DNA from 3 places in the Shewanella sedimentimangrovi genome. Region 3 is predicted to be linked to each of the others. Evidence: predicted binding sites of a transcription regulator. Region 3 holds the regulator's gene; each other region holds the start of a gene.

Region 1 (3,279 bases), 1.9 Mb from region 3:
GTTTGATGCCAAGGTCGCCGAAGCCGATATCGACACCATAGTGGATAAGTTCATCGACGATGTTATCGAGGCGCGTAAGCTGGGCTTCCACGGTGGTGGTCACCGCGAGTGGGAAGGCATTATTGCCACTCAAACCCTGGGTAAGTGCACCGAGGAAGACAGAGCCGCGGTCAAGGCGTTCTGGGCAAACCAGAGCGTTGCCAATGTCGAAGTAAGCGAACTGTACGACATTTGGTGGGGCTAAATCGTGACCGAGCAGTTGTCGCTTGAACCAGGCTTGCTCGACGAGATAGTCCAACAAACCCGGCCGCTGCTCGGCAAGGGCAAGGTGGCGGATTATATTCCGGCCCTTGCCGACGTCGATCCCAACAAGCTTGGGATCGCCGTCACCTCCATCGACGGCACCACAGTCGGTGCCGGAGATTACCTGGAGCCCTTCTCGGTCCAGAGTATTTCCAAAGTATTCAGTCTCACCAATGCTCTGATGCTCTATGAAGAGCAGGAAATCTGGGGCAGGGTGGGCAAAGAGCCCTCGGGCCATTCCTTCAATTCCCTGGTGCAGGTGGAACTGGAGCGCGGTATTCCCCGCAACCCCTTTATCAATGCCGGCGCCCTGGTGATAGCCGATTTGCTGCAAAGCCGCCTGGGGGCGCCCAAGCAGCGGATGTTGGAAGTGGTGCGCATGATGAGTGGCAACAACGGCATCTGCTATGACAAGCAGGTTGCCGATTCCGAATACCAGCACAGTGCCCGCAACGCCGCCATCGCCTATCTGATGAAATCCTTCGGCAATTTCCACAATGATGTGGATGCAGTGCTGCGCAATTATTTCCATTACTGCGCCCTTAAAATGAGCTGTGCCGACTTGTCCCGGGCCATGCTGTACCTGGCCAACAGGGGCCAAACCCTCAGCGGTCAGCAACTGGTCAGCGCCACCCAAACCCGTCAGCTCAACGCCCTGCTGGCCACCTCGGGGCTTTACGATGGCGCCGGCGAATTTGCCTACCGGGTTGGCATGCCCGGTAAGAGTGGCGTCGGTGGCGGCATTATCGCCGTGATCCCCGGTCTCCTGTCCGTCTGTGTCTGGTCCCCTGAGCTGGATGGCCATGGCAATTCCCTGGCCGGTACTGCCCTGCTCGAACGCCTGTGTCAGGCACTGGGGCGCTCCATCTTCTGATCCTGCTGCCAACACCTTGGTGAAAATCACCACTTAGTGGTGGTCAGACTCACCAAGGCTGCTTTTTGTTATCAGTAAAGTTCATCATAATTCAATAAAATCAGATAGATACAATTTTGGCACGCTCCGTGCTTTATCCAAACCATCGAAATCGACAATCACAGGATGGAACGCAAATGAAATTACCTTCAATGCTCACAGGGATAGCCCTCGCCACCATGATCTGTAGCACTGCACCTGTTATGGCCCATGAAGATCACCAGGAATGCAATGTCAGCCTGAATTACGATCTGACCATGGAACCGAAAAAGATGGTGTTCAGCAGCAAGGGTAAGGAACAGTACCGCATCGAGCCGGGCAGGCTGTTTGTCGATGGCGAAGAAGTCAGCCTCAACAGCAAGCAAAAAGCGCTGCTGGAACAGTATTCCGATGGTTTGGCCAAGCAAGTTCCCGAGTTTGTAACTTTGGTGACCGAGGCCGTGTCTTTGGCCAGTCAGGCGGTGAGCATGGCCCTGACCCCGCTGCTGGGTGATGACACAGGTGCCAAGGTGGACGAGCTGGTGGCCAATCTGCAAAAGCGTATGGACAAGGTCATGTACCGTAACGGCGACAGCTACTATGTGGGCGCCACCGAAGACTCAATGGATGAAGTATTCAACGAAGAGTTTGAGCAGGAAATCGAGCAGATGGTACAGAACTCTGTGGGTACCCTGATGATCAACCTGGGTAGCCAGATACTCTCTGCCGAAGGCGGCAGCTTCGAAGAGAAGATGGAGAATTTCGGTAAGAAGATGGAATCCATTGGCGACGATATTGAAAAGCAAATGGAAGCCCAGGCCGAGGTGATTGAGGCCCGCGCCGACAAGATGTGTGAAAACTTTGAAGAGTTGCTGGTGTTGGAAAACCGCGTCCGGGAAGAAATTCCTGAACTCAGGGATTACCCCCTGGCACAGCGTGAGCAAGTCGAGTTGCGTGAATAAACCGGGAGTGATTGAAGGTCCCCGTACCCGCTAAAGCCAATGAAGTGTTTCCTTTGAACTTAGGCTGAAAAGTCTTTTGCCCCGGATCCCCTCCGGGGCTTTTTTTATTCGTTTTTTAGCCGGTTGCGCCGGGGCGGGTTAAGCCCATTTCGTGGCTTTTATAGGTCGGATTTGCCCCGGCTACCCAGGCAGTTATGACAGTAAGATGGCGGCTCGCTGGAGTCGCGGTCAGATAATTTGTTATACTTCTAAAAAATAACAAAAAATCCGGTAAAAATACCGGTGCTCCGGACTCTACCTCAGTGTGTGTTTTTGGTATATCTTCTTGAATATCATCGATATGGTATCCGTTTTTTTGCTGCGGCAGCGTCCAGGCGATTAACGGCCAATAGCCAGTCGAAAACAGTTTAAGGCCAGCTTAATGTTAGAACTGTTAGAACCTATCGCCATTTTTACCCACGTAGCCCGTGCCGGTAGCTTCAGTGCTGCTGCCCGGCGTTTGGGGATTTCCAAGTCCAAGGTCAGTACCCAGGTAGCGGATCTGGAGCATAAACTCGGAGTGCAGCTTATTCAGCGCACCACCCGCAGTCTCAGTCTCACGGAAGCAGGTCATTTGCTGTACGTGCAGGGGGAGGAACTGCTGCGCGACGCCGATCAGGCCGTGGCCAGTGTCCATAACCTCAATGATGCCACCCGCGGCGTGCTCAAGGTGGGGATTTCCCAATCCTTCGGCACCATGCACATCATCCCCGCCTTACCTGAGTTTATGGCCCGTCATCCCGAGCTTGAACTGCAGGTGAGCCTGCTCGATCATAAGGTTGACGTGGTCAGCGAAGGCCTGGATTTGTTGCTCACCATGTCCGAGCAATTGCCCCTGGGCATGGTGGCCCGCCCCTTGATGAAGTGCCAGTTCATGTTGCTGGCATCACCCGACTATATTGCCCGTCACGGCGAGCCGTCCAAGCCGGAGCAGCTGGTGGATCACAACTGCCTGGTGTACCACGGTGAGTGGCATGAGCACAGCGTTTGGCAGTTCAAGCGTGGCGATGATTATTGCGAGATAGGGGTTTCCGGTAACTTCCGGGTCGACAATGCGCCGGCGCTCAAGTCGGCGGCCGTCAG
Region 2 (3,279 bases), 120 kb from region 3:
GCCAGGGCCTCTTCGGGCCAACCACCATCGGCAGTGATGATTTCCTGTTGCTCGTCCCCATGACTGATGCACAGCCGCAGGTATTGCATGGCTTCAAAATGTTTGAGCTTGTCGAGGGCGGGCTTGAGGGCCCGATAATCCGGTTGTTTGCCGTGGAGCATCACCAGGGTGTCATACAGCAGGGCCAGTTCGCCGTTGGCACGGCTGAGGGCGCGGGTTTTTTCCTGTACCTGATGTTCAAGATCGCCATAGAGGGCCGACAGCTCTTTGGCCGTGCTGTCCAGGGCGTGGGTCAGCGCCTGCAGCTCCAGGTATTCGGTTTCGGGCAACTGCACATCGAAGTTGCCTTTGGCTATGGTGTTGGCCGAGTGCATCAGTTGCTGCAGCGGTACCACCACCTTGCGACGGGTATAGCGCACCGCGAAAAAGGCCACCAGCAGCATCAGTCCCAAGCCCATGGCCTGACTGGCGGCCAGCAGTTTTAGTTTGAAGGCGGCGTGGAGTTCGGTTTCCAGCACCAGCAGATCTATGGTGTCGACAAAATCCTGCAACAGTGCCCCATAGCGCCCGGAATCCTCGGCCATGGCCAGCTGCTTCATATGCTGCCATTTGTTCTGAACCAGCAAATATTGCTGCCGCAAGCGCTCCGGACTGGTCCAGTCCTGTGAGCGTTTGAGCGCATCTGAGTTGAGCGTGGTCTCAAACTCCTGGATTTTGGCTTGCAGCTGCTCCTTGCCCGCGTGGGTGTAAAGCATCAGGCGGTAGCTCTGCATCCGCAATGAGCCGGAGGCGTTCACCGCTCTGGCATCCCCCAGGCTGTAGGACAGATTGGCTATGGCAAACAGGGCCAATCCGGAAGAAAGCAGGATCAGGGTCAGCATAAGGCCGAGGATCTTGGAAGTGAGACTGCCCCTGTTCATAAATGCGTTTCTCGGTGTGGTAAAAGCTCTGTTTTACATTAGCTTTTGCTGCAACACATCCTTTGAAGCGCGAAAATGTGAAAGGGGCCACGACTATGGCCCCATTTTATTTATGTTGGCGATTATTTAATCAGTTGCAGCAGCGATTTGAAGCGTTCACCGCTGGCTTCGTGTTGCAGCTCGAACAGTAAAGATTCGACGTTGGTTAATGTGGCTCCGGCCTGTTGCATCATGGCCAGGCCAAGTTGCCGATTGGCTTCGGTGCGTGAACCCACAGCGTCGGCGACCAGATGTACTTCAAAACCTGCGTCCAGCAGATCGCGGCAGGTCTGGTAGACGCAGATGTGGGTCTCTATGCCGCACAGGATCACCTTGCGTCTGCCGCTGAGGGTCAGGGCGTCGCGAAACTCGGCGTTGGGCCAGGCACTGAAGTGGGCCTTGGCTATGGGCTGGCAACGCTGACGCAGTTCGCAGGCCAGCTCTTCTGAGGTCGCGCCCAGCTTATCCGGCAATTGTTCCAGCCACAGGGTGGGAATATCGAACAGACCTATCCCGCGGATAAGAGTGAGCAATTGGCCGTGCAAGCCATCGCTGTCGTGCATCATGCGGGCCAGCTTGCCCTGTACATCCACCACCAGCAGCAGTGCCTGATGTTCCATCAACATAAGTTGTTTCTCCTGTCTGCGTTTTATTCCAGTAAACGCCTTTTAAGCGTGAAAGCCAATACTGCTTAGGTCCAGTGTATAAGACCGTGCCCTGGCCCTGCGCCAACATGGGGCAGTGGTTGCATAAATGCACTAAAAAGGTGCGTTTTTATGCGTCATTTATGCGCTAATTATTATTTATCCGTTTAATAACAATGAGTTGAATATCTGGCCCGATGCTTGAATTGTCTTTGTCACAATTTGATAACGACAGCTTATGTTGGAGGTTGGGATGAAACTGATCAGCGCAATCATCAAGCCATTCAAACTGGATGATGTCCGTGAGGCCATCGCCGGTATGGGGATTGAGGGGATGACAGTGACCGAAGTGAAAGGCTTTGGTCGACAAAAGGGGCACACAGAGCTGTACCGAGGTGCCGAGTATCAGGTGGACTTTCTGCCCAAGATTAAGTTGGACATTGCCACCAAGGCCGAAAACGTCGAATTGTTGCTGGAGGCCATCACCGCCGCCGCTCACACCGGCAAGATTGGTGACGGCAAGATTTTCGTGATGGATCTGGAACAGGCGATCCGTATCCGTACCGGCGAAACAGACACAGAAGCGCTTTAAGGGGGACCAAGATGGAAGAAATTACTAAGCTGGGCCTGACGGTGGCCGAACTGAGATTTGCGTTGGATACCTTTTATTTTCTGATATCCGGTGCGTTGGTGATGTGGATGGCGGCCGGTTTCGCCATGTTGGAGGCCGGTCTGGTGCGCTCCAAAAACACCACAGAAATCCTCACCAAAAACGTGTGTCTGTATTCCATAGCCTGCATTACCTACCTGATGGTGGGTTACCACATCATGTATGTGGATAACAGTGAGGGAGGCTTCCTGCCGAGCTTCGGCGCCCTGATAGGCAGCCAGGCAGGGGATGCCAGCCATGCCCTGGAGTCGGATTTCTTCTTCCAGGTGGTGTTTGTGGCGACCTCCATGTCGATAGTCTCAGGTGCCGTGGCCGAGCGCATGAAACTGTGGGCCTTCCTGGCGTTTTCCGTAGTTATGACGGCGGTCATTTATCCGGTGGAAGGTTATTGGACCTGGGGCGGCGGTTTTGTTTCCAAGGCCGGTTTCGTTGATTTTGCCGGCAGCGGTATTGTGCACATGGCCGGGGCTGCAGCCGCGCTCGCCGGTGTCCTGTTGCTCGGCGCCCGCCGTGGCAAATACGGTCCCAATGGTCAGGTCAATCCGATCCCCGGCTCTAACCTGCCGATGGCGACCCTGGGGATGTTCATCCTGTGGATGGGCTGGTTCGGCTTCAACGGTGGCTCACAACTGATGGTGTCCGATGCTGCCAATGCGACATCCGTAGCCAAGATTTTCGTCAACACCAACTCGGCTGCTGCTTTCGGTGCCATTGCGGCTCTGGTGGTGTGTAAGATGATTTGGGGCAAGGCGGATCTGACCATGATTCTTAACGGCGCCCTGGCAGGTCTGGTGGCCATCACAGCGGATCCCCTGTCTCCGTCTCTGGGCTTGGCGGCGGCCATAGGCCTGACGGCCGGTGCCATGGTGGTGTTTGCCATTGTCGCCCTCGACAGAGTCAAGATTGACGACCCGGTTGGCGCTATCTCAGTGCACGGTGTTGCCGGTATCTTTGGCTTGTTGCTGGTGCCCCTGTCGAACGCGGATGCGACCTTGCTTGGGCAGCT
Region 3 (3,279 bases):
AGGCCGACAGTAGCCAGAAGGGTGACGAGCGGGTAATTACCATCATCAAGCCCGAGAATTACCAGGAACAGCTGGAGCCCAAGCCCGAAGAACAGGATCAGAATAAGGAGCCGGTTCGCCAATGACGGAACTGACCCTTAAGGCCAGCAACCTGGCCAAAAGCTACAAGAACCGCACCGTGGTCAAGGACGTCAGTCTGAGCGTGCGCACCGGCCAGGTGGTCGGCCTGCTGGGTCCCAATGGCGCCGGCAAAACCACCACTTTCTACATGGTGGTGGGGTTGGTGAAAAGTGACAAGGGCAGCATCCATATCAACGAAGACGATCTGACCCTGGACCCCATGCACCTGCGGGCCCGCAAGGGCATAGGCTACCTGCCCCAGGAAGCCAGTATTTTCCGTAAGCTGTCCGTGTATGACAACATCATGGCGGTACTGCAAACCCGCAAGGAGCTGGACCAGGATCAGCGCGAAGAGGAACTGGAGCAGCTGTTGGAAGAGTTCCACATCACCCATATCCGCGACAACATGGGCATGTCCCTGTCCGGTGGTGAACGGCGCCGGGTCGAAATCGCCCGGGCCCTGGCCGCCAATCCGCGCTTTATTCTGCTCGATGAACCTTTCGCCGGCGTCGATCCTATTTCGGTCATCGACATCAAGAAAATAATTGAGCAGCTCAAGAGCCGCGGCCTCGGCGTATTAATCACAGATCACAACGTCAGAGAAACCCTTGATGTCTGTGAAAAAGCCTACATAGTCAGCCATGGCAACCTCATCGCCGAAGGCACCCCTGCCGAGATTCTGGACAATCAGCAGGTGCGGGCGGTGTACTTGGGTGAGCAATTCAGGCTATAGTTAAATTTAGCCTGATCTCTATCTCATTAAGGAAGAGTGCAACTGGCCAGCAGTTCACAAAACTGATAGAAAACAGCTTTCTGATAACAATAACAGTCAAGGATCCGCAGTAGATGAAAGCGTCACTCCAGCTCAAGCTGGGCCAACAACTGACCATGACGCCGCAATTGCAACAGGCCATCAGGCTGTTGCAACTTTCTTCACTTGAACTGCAACAGGAAATTCAACAAGCGCTGGATTCCAACCCATTGTTGGAGCTGGACGATGACCAATTCGACAGCCAGGAGCGCAGCGATTCAGACCACAGGGAGCAGGACGACTTCTCCGAGCCCGTCACCGCCAGCAGTAACGATGACAGCTCCACCCTGGAAACCTCCGACGCCCTGACCCAGCAGTCCATGCCCGATGAATTGCCCATGGATACCACCTGGGACGAAGTGTTCACCGCCGCCCCTGCTTCCGGCAGCGGCTCCATGATGCGCGATGATGATATGCCCTTCCAGGGAGAGACCAGCGACGGTCTTTATGAACACCTGGAATGGCAAAAGAACCTCACCCCTTTCTCAGACACCGACATGGCCATAGCCACCGCCATCATAGACGCCATAGATGAACGCGGTTACCTGACCCAGACCACGGAAGACATACTCGAAGCCATGGGCGACGATGAAGTGGAGCTGGACGAAGTGGAAGCCGTACTTAAGCGCATCCAACACTTCGACCCCATAGGGGTGGCGGCAAGGGACCTCAGTGAATGCCTGCTGATCCAGCTGGCCCACTTTGCCGCCGACACACCACACCTGGAAAACGCCAAACTACTGATCCGCGACCATCTGGATCTGATTGCCGCCCGGGACTTCCGCACCCTAATGCGTAAAACCCGTCTGAAGGAAGATGAGCTGCGTGAAGCCATAGTGCTGATCCAGAGCCTCAATCCCCGTCCGGGCGAACAGGTCACGTCCGGCAAGGACGAGTACGTTATCCCCGACGTCTCTGTGAGTAAGAAAAATGGCCGCTGGGTGGTGGAGCTCAATCCCGATTGCATGCCCAAGCTCAACGTCAATCAGCATTACGCCGCCATGGCCCGCACCAGTCGCAGTCAGGCCGACAGCCAGTTTATCCGCGGCCATCTGCAGGAAGCCAAGTGGTTTATCAAGAGCCTGGAAAGCCGCAACGACACCCTGCTCAAGGTGGCCAATTGCATAGTGCAGTTCCAGCAGGGCTTTTTCGAATACGGTGAAGAAGCCATGAAGCCCATGGTGCTGAACGACATAGCCGAAGCGGTGGAAATGCATGAATCCACCATTTCCAGGGTGACCACCCAAAAGTACATGCATACCCCTCGGGGCATTTTCGAATTGAAATATTTCTTCTCCAGCCATGTCAGTACGGAAGACGGAGGAGAATGCTCGTCTACGGCCATCCGCGCCTTTATCAAGAAGTTGGTGGCTGCAGAAAATCAGAAGAAACCATTGAGCGACAGCAAAATGGCGGAACTTCTGGCGGAACAGGGAATCAACGTTGCTAGACGTACCATTGCAAAGTACCGTGAAGCAATGCTGATCCCGCCGTCAAACCAGCGTAAAAGCTTATAACTCACTGTAAATACTGGAGGAAAGTGTCTATGCAAATCAATCTGACTGGGCACCATATCGAAATTACAGATTCACTGCGTAACTATGTAGAGAGCAAATTTACCAAGCTTGAACGCCACTTCGAACAGATCAATAATGTGCACGTTGTTCTCAATGTTCAAAAAATGCAGCAGATTGCAGAAGCCAAGCTGCACCTCAATGGTGGTGAAGTGTTTGCCACGTCTGAGCATGAAGACATGTACGCCGCCATCGACGCTCTGATTGATAAATTGGATCGTCAGGTCATCAAACACAAAGAGAAACTGACTAAGCACTAAAAGATGGAACTGAGTACCATCCTGAGGCCGGAGTGCACCACCTGTGCCACTCCGGGCAGTAAGAAAAAGGTACTGGAACTGATCAGCGATATCGCCAGCGCCCAGTACCCCACCCTCTCTTCTCAAGAGATCTTCGAAAGCCTATTGGCCCGAGAAAAAATGGGAAGCACAGGCATAGGCAATGGTATTGCCATCCCCCATGGCCGCCTGAACAGCATAGAGACCCCGATCGCCGTGCTGGTCAAATGTGAAGAGGCCATCAGCTTTGACGCCATAGATAAACAACCGGTTGACATACTGTTTGCGCTGCTGGTGCCATCGGACCAATGTCAGCAGCACCTGAGCACACTCGCCGCCATGGCAGAAAAGCTCAACGACAAGCAGATCATCAAGCAACTGCGCAAAAGCCAGGATGACGGTGAACTCTATCAGGTGATCACCGGATGAAACTGGTCATAGTCTCGGGGCGTTCCGGTTCGGGCAAATCCGTTGCCCTGAGGGTCTTGGAAGACCT

The links. Region 3 encodes sigma-54, which starts transcription at its own class of promoters, with help from an activator protein. Its sites were predicted from a motif close to GTTGGCACGNNNNTNGNNT; they were not measured.
Region 1: the regulator sigma-54 is predicted to act here: its motif matches at 1,293-1,311, upstream of JYB85_RS04925 (YggN family protein).
Region 2: the regulator sigma-54 is predicted to act here: its motif matches at 1,792-1,810, upstream of JYB85_RS15105 (P-II family nitrogen regulator).

What each region holds. Positions count from the first base shown of each region.
Region 1 is NZ_CP071502.1:1,158,424-1,161,702, forward strand. Features, by position in the region: gene JYB85_RS04915 (50S ribosome-binding protein YggL) at 1-244, shown strand, start outside; gene glsB (glutaminase B) at 248-1,177, shown strand; gene JYB85_RS04925 (YggN family protein) at 1,354-2,157, shown strand; gene JYB85_RS04930 (LysR family transcriptional regulator) at 2,579-3,279, shown strand, end outside.
Region 2 is NZ_CP071502.1:3,412,182-3,415,460, reverse strand. Features, by position in the region: gene narQ (nitrate/nitrite two-component system sensor histidine kinase NarQ) at 1-920, opposite strand, end outside; gene JYB85_RS15110 (hydrolase) at 1,043-1,585, opposite strand; gene JYB85_RS15105 (P-II family nitrogen regulator) at 1,857-2,195, shown strand; gene JYB85_RS15100 (ammonium transporter) at 2,207-3,279, shown strand, end outside.
Region 3 is NZ_CP071502.1:3,527,986-3,531,264, forward strand. Features, by position in the region: gene lptA (lipopolysaccharide transport periplasmic protein LptA) at 1-125, shown strand, start outside; gene lptB (LPS export ABC transporter ATP-binding protein) at 122-853, shown strand; gene JYB85_RS15750 (RNA polymerase factor sigma-54) at 967-2,448, shown strand; gene hpf (ribosome hibernation promoting factor) at 2,478-2,765, shown strand; gene ptsN (PTS IIA-like nitrogen regulatory protein PtsN) at 2,769-3,212, shown strand; gene rapZ (RNase adapter RapZ) at 3,209-3,279, shown strand, end outside.